Regions from separate parts of the Martelella mediterranea DSM 17316 genome, predicted to be linked through region 2. Evidence: predicted binding sites of a transcription regulator. Region 2 holds the regulator's gene; each other region holds the start of a gene.
The links. The regulator LexA, encoded in region 2, represses DNA repair genes until DNA is damaged. The targets are predictions, from matches to a motif close to TGTTCNNNNTGTGTTCNG.
Positions count from the first base shown of each region.

Region 1: the regulator LexA is predicted to act here: its motif matches at 3,142-3,159, upstream of uvrA (excinuclease ABC subunit UvrA).
Region 3: the regulator LexA is predicted to act here: its motif matches at 3,066-3,083, upstream of Mame_RS18895 (DNA recombination protein RmuC).
Region 4: the regulator LexA is predicted to act here: its motif matches at 1,239-1,256, upstream of Mame_RS20150 (ATP-dependent helicase).

Region 1 is NZ_CP020330.1:3,193,534-3,198,157, reverse strand. It holds gene Mame_RS14950 (DUF72 domain-containing protein) at 1-81, opposite strand, end outside; gene uvrA (excinuclease ABC subunit UvrA) at 92-3,013, opposite strand; gene Mame_RS14940 (single-stranded DNA-binding protein) at 3,266-3,781, shown strand; gene Mame_RS14935 (MarC family protein) at 3,827-4,477, opposite strand.
Region 2 is NZ_CP020330.1:3,403,637-3,408,260, forward strand. It holds gene Mame_RS15860 (Gfo/Idh/MocA family protein) at 1-620, opposite strand, end outside; gene Mame_RS15865 (nucleotide sugar dehydrogenase) at 839-2,005, opposite strand; gene lexA (transcriptional repressor LexA) at 2,291-2,998, shown strand; gene Mame_RS15875 (ComEC/Rec2 family competence protein) at 2,952-4,624, opposite strand, start outside.
Region 3 is NZ_CP020330.1:4,052,621-4,057,244, reverse strand. It holds gene mmsB (multiple monosaccharide ABC transporter permease) at 1-303, shown strand, start outside; gene Mame_RS18900 (ribokinase) at 769-1,668, opposite strand; gene Mame_RS18895 (DNA recombination protein RmuC) at 1,845-3,017, opposite strand; gene def (peptide deformylase) at 3,174-3,689, shown strand; gene fmt (methionyl-tRNA formyltransferase) at 3,965-4,624, shown strand, end outside.
Region 4 is NZ_CP020330.1:4,304,965-4,309,588, forward strand. It holds gene Mame_RS20145 (efflux RND transporter periplasmic adaptor subunit) at 1-1,087, opposite strand, end outside; gene Mame_RS20150 (ATP-dependent helicase) at 1,307-3,742, shown strand; gene Mame_RS20155 (tRNA-binding protein) at 4,076-4,417, opposite strand; gene proC (pyrroline-5-carboxylate reductase) at 4,433-4,624, opposite strand, start outside.

The sequences.
Region 1 (4,624 bases), 210 kb from region 2:
CAATTTCTCCGGATAAAACGACTCGTTCCACGGATCGAAAGTCCAGCCGCCGATCCCGATGCGAATTGCGCCTGCCGTCATATCCCGTCTCCTATTCCGCCGCTTCCGTCTTCTTCGGCGGCCTCCGCTCCAGAAGCTCCTGAAGATACTGACCGGTGTAGGACGCCTTTTCCTTCACGATGTCTTCCGGCGTGCCGGTCGCGACGATCCGGCCGCCGCCATCGCCGCCCTCGGGTCCGATATCGATCACCCAGTCGGCGGTCTTGATGACCTCGAGATTGTGCTCGATCACCACCACCGAATTGCCCTGTTCGACAAGCTGGTGCAGCACTTCCAGAAGTTTCGCGACGTCGTGGAAATGAAGCCCGGTGGTCGGCTCGTCGAGGATGTAGAGCGTCTTGCCGGTGGAGCGGCGCGACAGCTCCTTGGCGAGCTTAACGCGCTGCGCCTCGCCGCCAGACAGCGTATTGGCCTGCTGACCGACCTTGATATAACCGAGGCCGACGTCTTGAAGCGTCTGCAGCTTGTCGCGCACCGAGGGCACGGCGGAGAAGAATTCGACGCCTTCCTCCACTGTCAGTTCCAGAATGTCGGCGATCGACTTGCCCTTGAAGCGGACCTCCCGCGTCTCGCGATTGTAGCGCTGGCCGTGGCAGACGTCGCAGGTGACGTAGACATCCGGCAGGAAGTGCATCTCGATCTTGATCAGCCCGTCGCCCTGGCAGGCCTCGCAGCGCCCGCCCTTGACGTTGAACGAGAACCGCCCCGGCTGATAGCCGCGCGCCTTGGCCTCCGGCAGGCCGGCGAACCATTCGCGGATCGGCGTGAAGGCGCCGATATAGGTGGCCGGGTTGGAGCGCGGCGTGCGCCCGATCGGCGACTGGTCGATATCGATGACCTTGTCGACGAATTCCAGCCCCTCGATGCGGTCGTGCGGGGCCGGGTTTTCGCGCGCGCCCATGATCCGCCGCGCGGCCGCCTTGTAAAGCGTCTCGATCAGGAAAGTGGATTTGCCGCCGCCGGAAACGCCGGTGACGGCGGTGAACAGGCCGAGCGGGATCGAGGCGGTGATATCCTTGAGATTGTTGCCGCGCGCGCCGACGACCTTGAGCGCCTTGCCCTTTTTCGGTTGCCGGCGTTCGGCGGGCACGGCGACTGCCCTGGCCCCGCTCAGATACTGGCCGGTCAGCGATTTAGGGTTGGCCATGATCGCCTGAGGCGTGCCCTCGGCCACCACCTCGCCGCCGTGAATGCCGGCCGCGGGGCCGATATCCAGCACGTAATCGGCGGTCAGGATCGCGTCCTCGTCATGTTCGACGACGATGACCGTGTTGCCGATATCGCGCAGATGTTTCAGCGTATCGAGCAGCCGCGTGTTGTCGCGCTGATGCAGGCCGATCGAGGGCTCGTCGAGCACGTAGAGCACGCCGGTCAGCCCCGAGCCGATCTGCGAGGCAAGCCGGATGCGCTGGCTCTCGCCGCCGGAAAGCGAGCCGGAATTACGCGACAGCGTGAGATATTCCAGCCCGACATCGTTCAGGAACCGCAGCCGCTCGTTGATTTCCTTGAGGATGCGCACCGCGATATCGTTCTGCTTCTGCGAGAAGTGCTTCGGCAGGTCCTCGAACCAGTCGCGCGCCGCGCGGATCGAAAGCTGGCTGACCTCGCCGATATGGCGGCCGTCGATCTTGACGGCGAGCGCCTCCGGCTTCAGCCGGTAGCCGTTGCAGGCCGGGCAGGGGGCCGCCGACATGTAGCGCTCCATCTCCTCGCGCGCCCAGGCGGAATCCGTCTCCTTCCAGCGCCGCTCGAGATTGGGAATGATGCCCTCGAAGCTCTTGGTGGTCTTGTAGCTGCGCGCGCCGTCGGCATACTGGAACTCGATCTTGTCATCGGTCCCGTTGAGGATAGCGTTGGTGGCCTGTTCCGGCAGCTTGTCCCAGCGATCCGTCATCTTGAAGCCGAAATGCCGGCCAAGCGCCTCCAGCGTCTGCTTGTAGTAAGGCGACGAGGATTTCGCCCAGGGCGCGATCGCGCCTTCTGACAATTTTTTCGCCCGGTCCGGAACGACCAGCCCTTCATCGATCTTCTGCTGGAATCCGAGCCCGTCGCAGGTCGGGCAGGCGCCGACGGGATTGTTGAAGGAGAACAGCCGCGGCTCGATTTCCGGAATCGTGAATCCTGAAACAGGACACGCGAATTTTTCCGAAAAAACAACGCGTTCATGGGTTTCGTTGAGAGATTTGTTCTTGGCGCCGCCGGCCGCCGTCTCGTTTTCCGGCAGCGGCTTGTCGGCGAATTCGGCGACCGCCAGCCCGTCCGCGATTTCGAGGCAGGTCTCCAGACTGTCGGCCAGCCGGGTCGCCAGATCGTCGCGCACCGCAACGCGGTCGACCACCACGTCGATATCATGCTTGTATTTCTTGTCGAGCTTTGGCGCTTCGGCGATCTCGTAGAATTCACCGTCGATCTTGACGCGCTGAAAGCCCTTCTTCATCAGTTCCGCCAGTTCCTTGCGAAACTCGCCCTTGCGGCCGGTCACCAGCGGCGCGAGGATATAAAGCCTTGTGCGTTCCGGCAGCGCCAGAATGCGGTCGACCATCTGGGTCACGGTCTGGCTTTCGATCGGAAGGCCCGTCGCCGGCGAATAGGGGACGCCGGTGCGCGCGAAAAGAAGGCGCATATAGTCGTAGATCTCGGTCACCGTGCCGACGGTGGAGCGCGGGTTCTTCGACGTGGTCTTCTGCTCGATCGAGATCGCCGGCGACAGGCCCTCGATCCGGTCGACATCCGGCTTTTCCATCATCTCCAGAAACTGGCGCGCATAGGCCGAGAGGCTTTCGACATAGCGCCGCTGCCCCTCCGCGTAGATCGTGTCGAACGCCAGCGAGGATTTGCCGGAGCCCGAAAGCCCGGTCATCACGATCAGGCTGTTGCGCGGCAGATCCACGTCAACGCCTTTCAGGTTATGCTGGCGCGCGCCGCGGATGGAGATATTCTTCAGTTCGCTCATGGGATCAGGCTTCTCGAGAAGGGAATTTGCTTCCTATGTAGTTCACGCTGCGGCTCTGTCGAGGTGCAGCAAAACAGACGGTTTGAATGTCCCCGGTTGAATCGCTTGACTCGATCATAGCAGAGCGATAGAACAAATAAAGAACATTTTTAATTGTGGATTGTCCCGTATCGGTTGATCGCTTTCGGAGAGATCGTCTATGCTGCCGAAAATTCTCTAAAGCGCCGCAACGCGGTTATACAGGTGGTAGTCATGGCAGGTAGTGTAAACAAGGTCATCCTCGTCGGCAATCTCGGAGCGGACCCGGAAATTCGGCGCACACAGGATGGCCGGCCGATCGCCAATCTGCGGGTGGCCACGTCGGAAAGCTGGCGCGACCGCAATTCCGGCGAGCGCAAGGAGCGCACGGAATGGCACCGGGTGGTGATCTTCAGCGAGGGGCTGTGCAAGGTCGCGGAACAATATCTGCGCAAAGGCTCCAAGGTCTATATCGAAGGCCAGCTTCAGACCCGCAAATGGACCGACCAGGGCGGCCAAGAGCGGTTTTCGACCGAGGTCGTGCTGCAGGGCTTCAACGCCACGCTGACCATGCTGGACGGCCGCGGTGAAGGCGGCGGGGGCGGTGGCCAAGGCGGCAACTTCGGCGGAGGCCAGGGCGGCGGTGGCTATGACGATTACGGCTCGCAGCCGTCTTCCGGTGGTGGTGGCGGTGGCCGCAGCAGCGGCGGCGGTTTCTCGCAGGATCTCGACGACGACATTCCGTTCTGATCCCAACCGCATCGGACCTTTTTGAGGGCAAACGCGCCGGATAATTCAGGCGCCTGCCGTGCCCGTGGGGATATGCATCACCGTGGTCACCCCGTCGATCACGAACTGCACGGCCAGCGCCGTCAGCATCATGCCGAGAATGCGGGTGAGAATGTTACGACCGGTTTCGCCGAGAAGCCGGTCGATCAGGCCGGCGGCGAGCATTGCCAAAAGCACGACCAGCGAGGCGACGAAGATCACCAGAACGAGCGCCAGCTTGTCCAGCACCGTTTCCATCTTGGAGCCGAGCAGGATGGTCGCGGAGATCGCGCCGGGGCCTGCGATCAGCGGCATGGCCAGCGGGAAGGCGGCGAGATTGGCCATGCCATCCTTCGTGATGGCGGTTTCGGTGGTCCTCTCCTTTCTTTCGACGCGTTTTTCGAAGATCATTTCCACGCCGATCCAGAACAGAAGAATGCCCCCGGCGATACGGAACGCGCTCATGGAAATGCCGAGCGCGTTGAGGATGTCATCGCCCAGCAGCGCAAAGGCCAGGAGCAGAAAGAACGAAATCAGGCTGCCCCGGATCGCCACCTTGCGGCGCTGCGCCTGGGTCATGCCCACGGTCAGCGCCAGGAAGATCGGCACCATGCCGGGCGGGTCCATGGTCACCATCAAGGTGGTGAAGCCGTTTATCAGCGTCGCCAGTTCATTCATCGCCCGTTCCCCAGCCGTTTTTGCGTTTCCAGAGAGCATGGCGCCGCGTTAAACCGGAAGTGGCATTCGCAGCGCTCTTGTGAGCTTGCCACAGGATCACCACCTGACACGAATAAAATCGCGTAATTCGGCCTCTGTCCACTGTCA
Region 2 (4,624 bases):
CGCCAATGGCAGAGCATGTCGGAAACCATGCCGCCGCCATCCTCGGCGCGGTAGTTCCAGCTCGGACGCTGCGCCGGCTGGTCCTCGCCGGTAAACACCCAGTAGCCGAATTCGCCCTTCACCGACAGGATCTTGCCGAAGAAGCCATTGTCGCGCAGGCGCTTCAGCTTGACGAGGCCCGGCAGATCGAGCTTGTCGTGAACGATGCCGTTCTTGACGCCCTTTTCCTTGGCATAGCGCGCGATCTCGACGGCCTCTTCCAGACCCTCGGAGACCGGCTTTTCGGAATAGACATGCTTGCCGGCATCGATCGCCTTTTTCAGCAACGTCGGGCGCAGCTTGGTGGAGGCGGCATCGAAGAAGATGACATTGTAAGGGTCGGCAAGCGCCGCATCGAGATCGGTGGTGACGCGCTCAACGCCGTGGCGCTTCGCCAGTTCCTCGATCTTGGCGGCATTGCGGCCGACGATGATCGGGTCCGGCATCACAAGCGAGCCGTCACTCAAACGCAGACCGCCCTGATCACGGATCGCGAGCACCGAGCGGATAAGATGCTGGTTCATTCCCATGCGGCCGGTGACGCCGTGCATGATGATCCCGATACGATTGGTATCAGCCATAGAATTCCTCCCTGAACTTGCTCATTACCTACCAGTTAGTAATAAACGCGTCAACACGGCAGACTGACAAAAATTGATAGCGCGGAAGCGGTAGACATGTGGATGCTCTTGCGAGCGAAACCGGACAGGAAAACGCCGGCGGCGATGTTACGTCGGCGCCGGAGAGCCGCAGATTGATGGTCGCCGGTTCGGGTTTCTCGTGACGCGGTTGCGGCCGATCAGTCGGCGCCGAAAAGGTCGCGGGTGAAGACCTTTTCGGCGACATCGCGGATTTCATCGGTCATTCTGTTCGCAACGATCAGGTCGGCATTGTTCTTGAAAGCGTCCAGATCCCTGCTCACAGGCGAATTGAAGAAGGAAGCGTCCTTCAGCGCCGGTTCGTAGACGGTGACCGGTATGCCCTTGGCCTTGATCCGCTTCATGATGCCCTGAACGGAGGATTGGCGGAAATTGTCGGAACCCGCCTTCATCACCAGCCGGTAGATGCCGACCGACTTCGGCTTCAGCGCGATGATGCGTTCGGCGATGAAGTCCTTGCGGGTGGTATTGGCGTCGACGATGGCGCGAATCAGGTTCTGCGGCACCTCCGAATAATTGGCCAGAAGCTGCCTTGTGTCCTTGGGAAGGCAGTAGCCGCCATAGCCGAAGGATGGGTTGTTGTAATGGTCGCCGATGCGCGGATCGAGGCCGATGCCCTCGATGATCTGCCGCGAATCCATGCCGTGGGTGACGGCATAGCTGTCGAGTTCGTTGAAATAGGCGACGCGCATGGCGAGATAGGTGTTGGCGAACAGCTTGATCGCCTCGGCCTCCGACTCCCCGGTGTAGAGCACCGGAACATCCTTCTTCAGCGCGCCCTCGACCAGAAGGCCGACAAAGGTCTCCGCCCGGGCGGAACGCTCGCCGATGACGATGCGCGAAGGATTGAGGTTGTCGAAAAGCGCCCGCCCCTCGCGCAGGAATTCCGGGGAGAAGATGATGCGGTCGCTTTGAAAGGCAAGCCGCGTGCGGTCGGTAAAGCCCACCGGCACGGTGGATTTGATGATGATCGTCGCGGCGCTGCCCGAGGCCAGCACATCACTTATAACCCTGGTCACCGACGAGGTGTCGAAGTGATTGGTCTCGGGATCGTAATTGGTCGGCGTGGCGACGATCACGAAATCGGCATCGCGATAGGCGGCCGCCGCTTCGGTCGTCGCCTTCAGCCGCAGCGGCTTTTCCGCCAGATAGCGTTCGATCTCACTGTCAACGATCGGACTCCTGCCGGCATTCAGCCCATCCACCCGCCCCGGATCGATATCGATCGCCACCACCTCGTGGTTCTGCGCCAGCAGGACCGCGTTCGAAAGCCCGACATAGCCGATACCGGCAACCGCGATTTTCATGTTTCACTCCAGATCGATCCAGTGGCCCGGTCACGCTCGCCGGTTTATCGCCCACGACACATGAATTGGCAAGCCGCCCGGCACGCGCTCAGGCTGCCAACTGGACGGCTTTCGGCATGGAATGGCTTTTGAGACGAGACTGGCCTGCCGGTTTGTCGATTCGGCGCCCGACCCGCATCGGCGGTGCGAAACCCCTTGATTGCCGGGCCTGGGGGCGGACTTGCGGAACACAGTGAGAACATGTATATTCGTTCTGGATTTGTTTCGAAGGGCCAGGGGCAGGAAATGCTGACACGCAAACAACAGGAATTGCTGTATTTCATTCACGAACGGATGAAAGAGACCGGTATTCCGCCATCCTTCGACGAAATGAAGGAAGCGCTGGACCTCGCGTCGAAATCCGGCATTCACCGGTTGATCACCGCGCTGGAGGAACGCGGCTTCATCCGCCGGCTCCCCAACCGCGCGCGGGCGCTTGAAATCCTGCGCATGCCGGACAGCGTCATCGGCCAGCAGCCGCGCCGGGGCTTTTCGCCAAGCGTGATCGAGGGCTCGCTCGGCAAGAAACAGGAAGAGCCAAAGGCGCCGGCCAGCGCCAATGACGGCGGCTCGACCGGTATTCCGGTCATGGGTCGGATTGCCGCCGGCGTGCCGATTTCGGCGATCCAGGAAAACACCCATCAGATCATCGTGCCGGCGGAAATGCTGGGCGCGGGCGAACATTACGCGCTGGAGGTGCAAGGCGATTCGATGATCGAGGCCGGGATTTTCGACGGCGACACCGTGATCATCCGCAATATCTCCACCGCCTCGCCCGGCGATATCGTCGTGGCGCTCGTCAATGACGAGGAGGCGACGCTGAAGCGGTTCCGCCGCAAGGGCGCGTCGATCGCGCTGGAAGCGGCCAACCCCGCTTACGAGACCCGCATTTTCGCCGCCAACCAGGTCAAGGTGCAGGGCAAGCTGGTCGGCCTGATCCGCCGTTACCACTGAAGGTCAGGGTCTCAGGAACCGCGATGACCGGCAGGTATTCGCCGGAGCGCCAGTCATAGAGCCGGTGCCTGTTCCACGGGCGCGTGAGCGCTCTGACCGACGTGCTGATTGAGAGTGTCATGGGGCCGCAGGGCGATTGTGATGGCGTGGACGGCGGAGCTGCGGCGTCCGCTTTGCCTACTCTCAGCGGATTGGCATTGCTTGCTTGCTGAACGATTGCCTCACCCCTGTCCGGCTCCGCAACCGAGCGCCGTATGTCGCCATCGTCCCTAGTTCGACTGGCAGTCGGCGGCAGCGTGAATTGGAAGGCGCCGTGCTGGCGGCGCATCGCCGGCGTGACGAGGTATGCGCCGGAGCGGCAGATCTGGAAACCGGGGCGGTAGCGGCTAACGACGATATCGGCATTGTCGCAGGCAAGGCCGGCAAAGGCCGGCCGGTCGACCGTCATGAGCCTGAGTTCCATGAAGAGCCCGTAGCACCATGCATCCTTCTTGCAGTGGAAGATGCCGGGCGTTCGACCTGCTTCGGTGATCGTATCGCGGAGCGCCCGCGCGGCGCTCGCCATATCCGCTGCTTCCAGCCGCGCGAAGCGATCCTCCTCATCCAGCACCAGCGCGCTTTCTTCCACAGGCGGCAGCGTCTCTGCGAGCGCAAGCGCCGTTTCCCATTGCTCGAACACGAAGGATGGTGGCCGCTTCGTTGTGAGCGCCGCGACATCGCCGGTGACGAATGCGACGAGGTTGCCATCATCCGCCACCAGGATTTGCGACGGCGAAGGCTCGCGCGGCCATGAAATCAGTGCAACGGAAACCGCCATTGGGATCACGCCGAGAAGCCGCAGCCGCGTGCGCAACAGCACGAGCGGCAGGAAGCCGGCCAGGAACAACAGCAGAAATCCCTCCGGAGCGCGACCAGTGGTAAACGCGCCGCCGAGGCCGTCGACCCATGTCGCCGCCCGCATCACCCAATCAAGCCCCCAGCCCATGACGAACAGAAACGGCGCGTGAAGGTTGAGCGGCATGGCGATGAGCGACAACAAGCCCGCCGGCATGACGATGAAGGTGACGACCGGCATGGCGAGCAGATTGCCGAGGAGCCCGTAGCCGGCAATACGCGAAAAGTGATGGATAGCGAAGGGCGTCGTCGACAATCCGCCGATCAGCGCGGTGAGGACGATGCCGGAGGCCGCGATCCAGAGCCAGCGGAGCGGTCCCCGGCTTTGGCGAAAGCCTTCAGCGGGCCGGCGCTGCCATGCGCCATAGCCCGCGATCAGCGCGAGCGTGGCGGCAAAGGACATCTGCATGCCCGGCCCCACCACTTCGGCGGGCGTCACGATCAGGATCACGAGCGCGGCAAGCGCCACATTGCGCAGGCTGATCGCCGGCCGGTCGAAGATCGCCGCCGCCAGCATGACGGCCAGCATGATGAAGGCCCGTTCGGCGGACACCTGCATGCCCGAGATCAGCAGATAGAACAGCGCCGCCGCGATCGCCGCCGCCGCTGCGATCTTCTTCGTCGAAACCGCCTCGGCGGCGCGCGGCGACAGCGCCAGCAACAGCCTGAGGCTGGAGAAGAAAATGCCGGCGGCCAGCGCCATATGCAGGCCGGAAATGGCAATGATGTGGG
Region 3 (4,624 bases), 650 kb from region 2:
GTGAACATGGGCATGCTGGCCGCTCTCGCCGGTCTGGTGTTCGCCGCCCGCCTCAACATCGCCACGCCCAAGGCCGGCAACGGTTTCGAGCTTGATGTGATCGCGGCGGTGTTCATCGGCGGCGCGTCGATGTCGGGCGGTGTCGGCAAGATCGTCGGCGCGGTGGTCGGCGCCTTCATCATGGGCATCATGAATAACGGCATGTCGATCATGGGCATCGGCATCGATTACCAGCAGGTGATCAAGGGCCTGGTGCTGCTCGCCGCCGTCGTCTTCGACGTCTACAACAAGAACAAGGCCTGATTTTCTGCAGGAAAGGCAGGGCGATATAGCCCTGCCGCTCCGCTCGCGATGCGTGACCCCGACACGAAAAACCCCGGCACATCGGGGGATGATGTGCCGGGGCGCGGGGCGCACCCCCTTTTTCCAGACTGCCGGACGAGCCGGCACCTTGGCGCGTCTGGATAGGGCAATAACGCGTCATCTCGCAAAATGGACCAAAAGAAAAGTAAAAAATTTAACAATTGGGGCGCGCGCCCGAATATCCGGGCTCTTGCGGCAACGCGGGAGGGCAGCGCCAGACGGGCGCAGCTGCCTTTTGAAATAGGGCGCTCGGGTCGGGGGTCTACCTGAAAGACGAATGTGGTTTTGCATTTCCGCCGTCCGACAAGGTCAAAAAGCCTTGCTTGGCTAGATCATCGGGCGTTTGGTCTGAACCACCCGATGATCTCCGGGAAATGGATGGCGTAATGCCAGGGGCCGATGATTTCAGGCCCGTGCGTCGACCGCTTCTTTTTCCGGGATGGACGGCTGGGCGCCGGGCTTGAGGCAGGCGAGCGCGCCTGCGACGGCGGCCCGGTGCGCGGCCTTTGCGAAGGGCAGTCCCTGATCGAGACCGCTTGCGAAATAGCCGCAGAAGGTGTCGCCCGCGCCGACGGTGTCGACCGGGTCGATCTTCAGAGCGTCGATGCGGTGGAAGTCGCCCTCATGCATGGCAACCACGCCCTCGGCCCCGAGCGTGATGACGATGGTCTGGCCGGTTTCGTCATGGCGGGTTTTCAGCATGGCGATCCGCCCTTCGCTGCCGAGCTCTTCGGCCCCGACAAGCCGCTCGAATTCGGTCTCGTTGGCAATCACGATATCGGCGAGCGCGCCGAGCTCGGCCGCTTCCGGCGTCAGCGGCGCGGTGTTGAGGATCGTACGGATACCCTTTTCGCGGGCGCTCTTGAGCGCGGTGCGAATGGCATTGGCCGGAATTTCGAGCTGCAGCACCAATATGTCGTCCGCCGCCATTCCCGCCACGACAGCCTCGGCATCTGCCTCGGTGACCTCGCCATTGGCCGCGGCATTGATGACGATGACGTTTTCGCCGTCGCCGCCGACAAGGATCATCGCCGTGCCGGTGGGGCCATTGGTGGTTTTCACGGCTGAAAGGTCGACGCCGGCCTCGGCAAGAAGGGCGGTTGCGGCGGATGCGAACTCGTCATTGCCGACAGCCCCTGCCATGGCGACAGCGGAGCCGGCGCGGCGCGCGGCAAGCGCCTGGTTTGCGCCCTTGCCGCCTTGAGCCGTGGCAAAGGAGGTTCCCGCCACGGTTTCGCCCGGCTTCGGCAGGCGCGGCGTGGTGGCGATGAGATCCATATTGATGGAACCGAAAACCGTGATCATGGCAGTACTCCCGTCAGCCTCGCCTGGTCGACGCGAAGGCTTCCGCCGGAAGGCGAGACCGTCTTCCACGCCCCGCCGATCCGGCACACTCAAACACCGCATCCAGTCAGCCGATCGCAAAACCGACCGCCAATGCATTCCCTTGCGCTTTTATTGCGCGCAAGCGGCGATGGCAATCAGTCCTCGTCGACGACGCGCAGTTTCATGCGGCCGAGCCCCTGCTGTCCCTCGTCAAGGGTGGAAGACGGCTCCGCCTCCTTTCGACCGGTTTCGAATTCCAGCGTCGCGATCCGTTCGCCGCGCCGGGCGATCTTGCCCGTCGATATCCGGATCGTCTCGACATCCTGGCGGGCCTGGTTGAAATGGTTTTCCAGCTTTGCCACGCGCTCGTTGAGGCGCGTCAGGTCCGCCAGCAGATTGGCAACCTCGCCCTGTATCAGATGCGCCTGTTCGCGCATGCGCTGGTCCTTCATCACCGCCTGCACGACCTGGATCGACAACAGCAGCAGCGTCGGTGAGACGATCACCACGCGCATGGCATGGGCGCGCTGGACGACCGCCTCGTAATGCTCGTGGATATCCGCGAAAATCGATTCGGACGGCACGAACAGGAAGGCCGTGTCTTGCGTTTCTCCGGGCAGCAGATATTTGCTGGCGATATCGCGGAGATGGGTCTCGAGATCGCGGCGGAAGCGCTGGCTGGCGGCGCGCGCTGCCTCGTCGCTTTCCGCCGCGCGCATCGCGTTCCAGGATTCGAGCGGAAACTTGGCGTCGATGATCAAGGGCGGCGCGCCATTCGGCATGTCGACCACGCAGTCCGGGCGGGTGCCGTTCGACAGCGTCGCCTGGAACCGGAAGCTTCCGGCGGGTAGGGCATCGGCGATGATCGCTTCCATCCGCCCCTGACCGAATGCGCCGCGGGTCTGCTTGTTGGAAAGGATTGCCTGCAGGCCGACCACGTCCTTGGCCAGCGACTGGATATTGTTCTGCGCCGCATCGATGACAGCAAGCCGCTCCTGCAGGCGGCGGAGGTTCTCGTGGGTGGTCTGGTGCTGCTGGTGCAGCGTGGTGCCGATCCGCTGTGACAGGCCATCGAGGCGGGAGCCGAGCGCGGCATTCAGCTCCGACTGGCGGCTGCCGAACAGTTCCGCCATCGTCGCCATGCGGCCCTGCATCTCGCTCTGCGCCTGCACCAGTTGCTGCAGCTCGCGTTCAAGCCCCTTTTCCTGCCGCCCGCCGCCGCGGCGGGCCAGGAGAATGACGAGAGCGGCAATCAGAATGCACAACGCCCCGGCCATGGCGAGCATCGCCGTGTCCGCCGCCGCCAGTCGGGCCATCACTGCATCCATCACATCACCTCTCTTATGGTGAGCCTAGCGCAGATTCTTCTTGAAAGAAAGATCAAAACGTGAACAAAATGATTTACGGAAATAACGGGAAGGGAGGTTTGGGGCAGAACGTATGAAAAGATTTCCCCTCGGGCGAACATGCGCTATGGGGAGGGCATGACCACGATGCCACTGATTATCTTGCCGGACCCTCTGCTGCGCACGGTCTCGAAACCGGTCGAGCGCATAGACGACGACCTGAAGAAATTTGCCGACGATATGCTGGAGACCATGTATGAGGCTCCGGGCATCGGCCTTGCCGCGATCCAGGTTGGCGTGCCTCGCCGCATGCTGGTTCTGGATGTCGCCAACAAGGACGAGGGCGAGAAGCAGCCCATGGTGGTGATCAATCCCACCGTGTTGCACAGCTCGGACGAGCGCTCGGTCTATGAGGAGGGCTGCCTGTCGATCCCGGAGTTCTATGCCGAGGTGGAGCGTCCGGCGAGTGTGCGGGTGCGCTATACCGACCTTGCCGGCAAGGAACAGGAAATCGAGGCCGAGGGCTTGCTCGCCACTTGCCTGCAGCATGAGATCGACCATCTCGACGGCGCGCTGTTCATCGATTATCTGTCGCGCCTGAAGCGTGACCGGGTGATCAAGAAGTTCGCCAAGGCGGCCAAGCACAAGCTTTAGGACAGTTCGCTGCCAGCCGGCACGCAGGAGAATGCGTCGAGACGGAGCAGGCGGCGCGGTTCCCGCGTTGCCTTCGCATACCACGGCTCAAGGGCCGGCCTGCCTGCGAGGTCGAAAATGGCGTCTCGGTTTTTCAGCGCGCCGAGAAGTCGGTTGTTGTCTGGCGTTCCTCCTTATGCGGCGGATTTGCCTTTTGCGGCGCGGCATTCTCGTTTATCTGACCAGTTGCCGTATATTCACGTTTGCCTTTTTGCGCGGGCCCGGAAGGAGCGATCATGAGCCTCAGGATTATTTTCATGGGCACGCCCGATTTTTCCGTTCCCACCCTCAGGGCGCTGAAGGAGGCGGGCCACGAGATTGTCTGCGTCTACACCCAGCCGCCGCGGGCGGCCGGCCGGCGCGGGCTGGCGGAGGTCAAGTCGCCAGTGCATCAGGCGGCCGAACTGCTAGGCCTGCCGGTGCGCACGCCGGAGAATTTTCGCGCTGACGAGGATCGCGCCGCCTTCGCCGCGCTTGATGCCGATGTTGCGGTGGTGGTTGCCTATGGCCTGCTGCTGCCGGAAGCGATCCTGAACGGGACGCGGCTTGGCGCCTATAATGGCCATGCTTCGCTGCTGCCCCGCTGGCGGGGCGCGGCACCCATCCAGCGCGCGATCATGGCCGGCGACAGCGAGACCGGCATGATGATCATGAAGATGGAAAAGGGGCTCGATACCGGGCCTGTGGCGCTGACCAAGCGGGTCGCGATCGGTCCGGACATGACGGCGGGCGCGCTGCACGACCGGCTGATGCATGACGGCGCGCGACTGATGGCGGAGGCGATGGCGAAGCTCGAGGTCGGCGACCTGCCGCTTTCACCGCAGGCCGAAGACGGCGTCACCTATGCGAAGAAGATCGACAAGGGCGAGACCCGGATCGATTTCAGCCGACCGGCC
Region 4 (4,624 bases), 900 kb from region 2:
GACGCACCGCGCCGCCCTCGCGCAGGCGCTGGATGCCCTCGATGATCACGGGGTCGCCCGCCTCCAGCGCGGCATCGACCAGCACCACATCCGGGTCGCGCTGGATCACGCGGACCCGGACCTTCTCGGACGCGCCGTCGGCCATACGCCACACGAAGGCGCCTTCCGAATCCCACTGGATCGCCAGCGGATCGACGCCCGGATATTCATCGCCGGGAAACCGCATGGTCACGTCGAAGGACATGCCAGCTCTCAGCGCGTCGCTTTCGTTGTCGATACGCGCGCGCACGGTGAACGTGCGGCTTGCCGGGTCAATCCGGTTGTCGACCGCCTCGACCACGCCGTCAAAGCGCTTCTGGGGCGCTGCGACCAGGCTTGCCTCCACCGGCGTTCCCGGGGTGACGGCGGTTGCGAAGCGCTCCGGAACGTCGAAATCGACGAGGATCGCAGAGCGATCATCGATTGTGACGATCTCCGACGAGGTGGTGACATAGTCGCCGACATTGACGCCGACGATCCCGGCGACGCCCGAAATCGGCGCGACGATCTGCCGGCGGGCGAGATTGAGTTCCGCCGTCTCGAGATCGAGTTGAGCGGATTTCTCGGCGATCTCGGCGTTGTAGACTTCGAGATTGGAAATCGAGGAACTGATCTTGCGATTGATCTCCGCCTGCCGGGCGGCGCTTTCAAGCGCGACCTCCGCCAGGTTGCGCGCCAGAACCTGCTCGCGGTCGTCGAGCCGGACGATGACGTCGCCCTTCTCCACCTTGTCGCCGGAGGATATGCTGATCTCCGTGATCGTGCCGGCCTGCTCGGGCAGCAGCGTCACCGACTGGATCGCAGCCCCGCTGCCGATCGCCGTCAACTGGTCGTTGACCGTGCCGATCGCGACCGGCGCGGTGACGACCTGAACCGCGCCGCCGAAACCGCCGCCGCGGCCGCCTGCCGGGGGCCTGGCCGTGTCGTTATTACCGGCAATGCCCATCGAGGCCATGAGCTCGCGGCCATCGGGAGCAAACCAGAGCCAGGCCGCGGCCCCGACTGCCAGAACGCCGAGACTGACGGCAAGCTGTTGATAAAGACGCATTCATGACCTCGGACTGGCAACTGGGGCGGGATTCCTGTCACCGAAGTATCGTTATCGTTCCCGCCTCCGCAAGTCGCCAGATCAAACCTCACCAAATTGTAATGTTACCTCCGCCTGGCGGTACATAAACGGTGGCCGGCATTGGCTGGGATGTGCTTTTTTTGTTCTCATTTCCCGCGCCGCCTTCACCTTTGGCATGCAAGCCATTAGATTGGCCTCATGAATCAAGGTGACGACAATATTCCGTTTTTCGACGAAGACGATGCGCCGCAGCCCGCAGCGCCCGCCCGCTCCGGCCTTGCCGCACGAGCGATGGCCGCGCGCCGCGCGCCGGATGCGCCCGATTATCTCTCCGGCCTCAACCCCGAGCAGCGCGACGCCGTGGAAACCACCGAGGGGCCGCTTCTGGTGCTTGCGGGTGCGGGCACCGGCAAGACCCGGGTTCTGACCACCCGCATCGCCCATATTCTTGCTTCCGGAAGGGCCTATCCCAGCCAGATTCTTGCCGTGACTTTCACCAACAAGGCCGCGCGCGAGATGAAGGAACGGATCGGCGCGCTGGTGGGCGGCGCGGTCGAGGGCATGCCCTGGCTCGGCACGTTTCACTCGATCGGCGTCAAGCTTCTGCGCCGCCATGCCGAGCTTGCCGGTCTGCGCTCCGACTTCACCATTCTCGATACCGACGACGTGCTCAGGCTGCTCAAGCAGTTGATCCAGGCCGAGGGTCTCGACGACAAGCGCTGGCCGGCGCGGCAGTTCGCCGGCATGATCGACAACTGGAAGAACAAGGGCCTGACGCCGAAGACGATTGCCGAGGGCGACGCCCGTGCCTTTGCCAATGGCCGCGGCCGCGAACTCTATCAGGCCTATCAGGACCGGCTGAAGACGCTCAACGCCTGCGATTTCGGCGATCTTCTGCTGCACCCGATCGAACTGTTCCGTCAGCATCCGGATATCCTGAAGGAATACCACAAGCGCTTCCGCTACATTCTGGTGGACGAGTATCAGGACACCAACACCGCGCAATATATGTGGCTGCGGCTCCTGGCCCAGCGGCCCGCCGGCGACGAAGGTCCGATCAACATCTGCTGCGTGGGCGATGACGACCAGTCGATCTATGGCTGGCGCGGCGCGGAGGTCGACAATATTCTCCGCTTCGAGAAGGATTTCCGGGGCGCCAAGGTGATCCGGCTGGAGCGCAATTACCGCTCGACCGCGCATATTCTGGGGGCCGCCGGCAATCTGATCGCCCATAATGAGGGCCGTCTCGGCAAAACGCTGTTCACCGAACGCACCGATCCCGACGACAGCAAGGTGCAGGTTCACGCCGCCTGGGATTCCGAGGAGGAAGCCCGCGCGATCGGCGAGGAGATCGAGCAGTACCAGAAGCAGGGCGAGGCGCTGAACGACATGGCGATCCTGGTGCGCGCCTCGTTCCAGATGCGCGAATTCGAGGATCGCTTCGTCACGCTCGGGCTCAACTACCGCGTCATCGGCGGCCCGCGCTTTTACGAGCGCCTCGAAATTCGCGACGCCATGGCGTTTTTCCGCCTCACCTGCCAGCCGGCCGACGATCTGGCGCTGGAGCGGATCATCAACACGCCGAAGCGCGGCCTTGGCGATGCCAGCGTGCGCAAGGTCCACGACTATGCCCGCGAGCGCAACATTCCGATGCTGGCGGCCGCCCGCGAGCTGATCGACACTGATGAGCTGAAGCCGAAGCCACGCAAGGCGCTGTTCGACGTCGTCACCCAGTTCGACCGCTGGCAGGACCTGTTGGAAACCACGCCGCATACCGAGCTTGCCGAGCAGATCCTCGACGAGAGCGGCTATACCGAGATGTGGCAGAACGACCGGTCGGCGGAAGCGCCGGGCCGGCTCGAAAACCTGAAGGAGTTGATCCGCTCCATGGAAGGTTTCGAGAGCATGCGCGGCTTTCTCGAACATGTCTCGCTGGTGATGGACACCGAAAACAACGAAGACCTCGATGCCGTCTCGATCATGACACTGCATTCGGCCAAGGGGCTGGAGTTCAAGACCGTGTTCCTGCCCGGTTGGGAGGAAGGCCTGTTTCCGCACCAGCGCGCGCTCGACGAGAGCGGCCGCGCGGGGCTGGAGGAAGAGCGCCGGCTTGCCTATGTCGGCATCACCCGCGCCAAGCGCCACTGCCATATCTGGTTCGTCTCCAACCGCCGAATCCACGGGCTCTGGCAATCGACCATGCCGTCGCGCTTTCTTGATGAACTGCCGGAAGACCATGTCGAGGTCGGCGAGACCGAGGTGTCCTATGGCGGCTACGGCCAGTCGCGCTTCGACCGGGCCGAGCCGTTTTCCAACACCTATGCCACGCCGGGCTGGAAGCGTGCGCAGGGCAACCGCTCCGACGCCACCCGCGACAATTGGGGCACGCGCTCCGGCCACGCGGTGGAGCGGATCGGCTACGGCGAAAGCGGCCCGCGCGGACGCACCATCGAGGGCGAACTGGTGGCGCGCTCCACCGGCGAGGAGGCTTCCGCCTACGCCATCGGCGACCGCGTCTTCCACATGAAGTTCGGCAATGGCAACATCACCTCGATCGAAGGCAACAAGCTGACCATCGATTTCGACAAGGCGGGCCGCAAGCGCGTGCTTGATGGCTTTGTGAAGCCGGTCTGAACGCCGGAAGACGGTAATCGGACTGCCGAAGGGTCCTCCGTCATGCTGCTCTCCGGCTTAACCACTGGCATCCACGTTTCCTTGGGATTTTGGTTCCTTGATGGTCGCTCAGCCACCCACCTGCGTCATCCTCGGGCTTGACCCGAGGATCTAATCACATCAGACGCGAGAAGCGTTGGCGGATTTTTGATGTTATATTTCAATGACTTCATGACGCCGCAGACGCCTGTCGCAGGGTGAGGTGCTTGGATCCTCGGGTCAAGCCTAAAGATGACGCCCGTAAAACAGAGAGACTTGTCAACAAATAGTGCTGTTATCTTCTCCGGCGTACGCTCAGTGCAGCCGGGAACCGTTCGCGACGGGTTTGTCGACACCTGCAAGCACAACCGCGCCGGCGTCATCGGCAAAGCCTAAAGTCAGCACTTCAGAGCGCACCGGGCCGATCTGGCGCGGCGGGAAATTGACGACGGCCATGATCTGGCGGCCCACCAGCGTTTCCGGCGTATAATGCACTGTGATCTGGGCGGAGGATTTCTTGACGCCAATCTCCGGGCCGAAATCGATCTTGAGCCTGTAGGCGGGCTTGCGCGCCTCGGGAAAGTCTTCGGCCTCGACAATGGTGCCGACGCGGATGTCGACCTTCAGGAAATCATCAAAACTAATCTCGTCGCTCAATTCTCCGCCCTCCGATCAGCCGGCAAGCTCCTGCGAACGCTCGCGGGCGGCTTCCAGCGCGCGGTCGAAAACCGGCTGCAGCCCATCCTCGGCCATGAGCTGCTCCAGCGCGGCCGCCGTGGTGCCGCCGGGCGAGGTGACATTCTTGCGCAGAGTGCCCGCATCGTCGTCGGACGCATCAAGCAGCGCGCCCGCGCCGGTCACCGT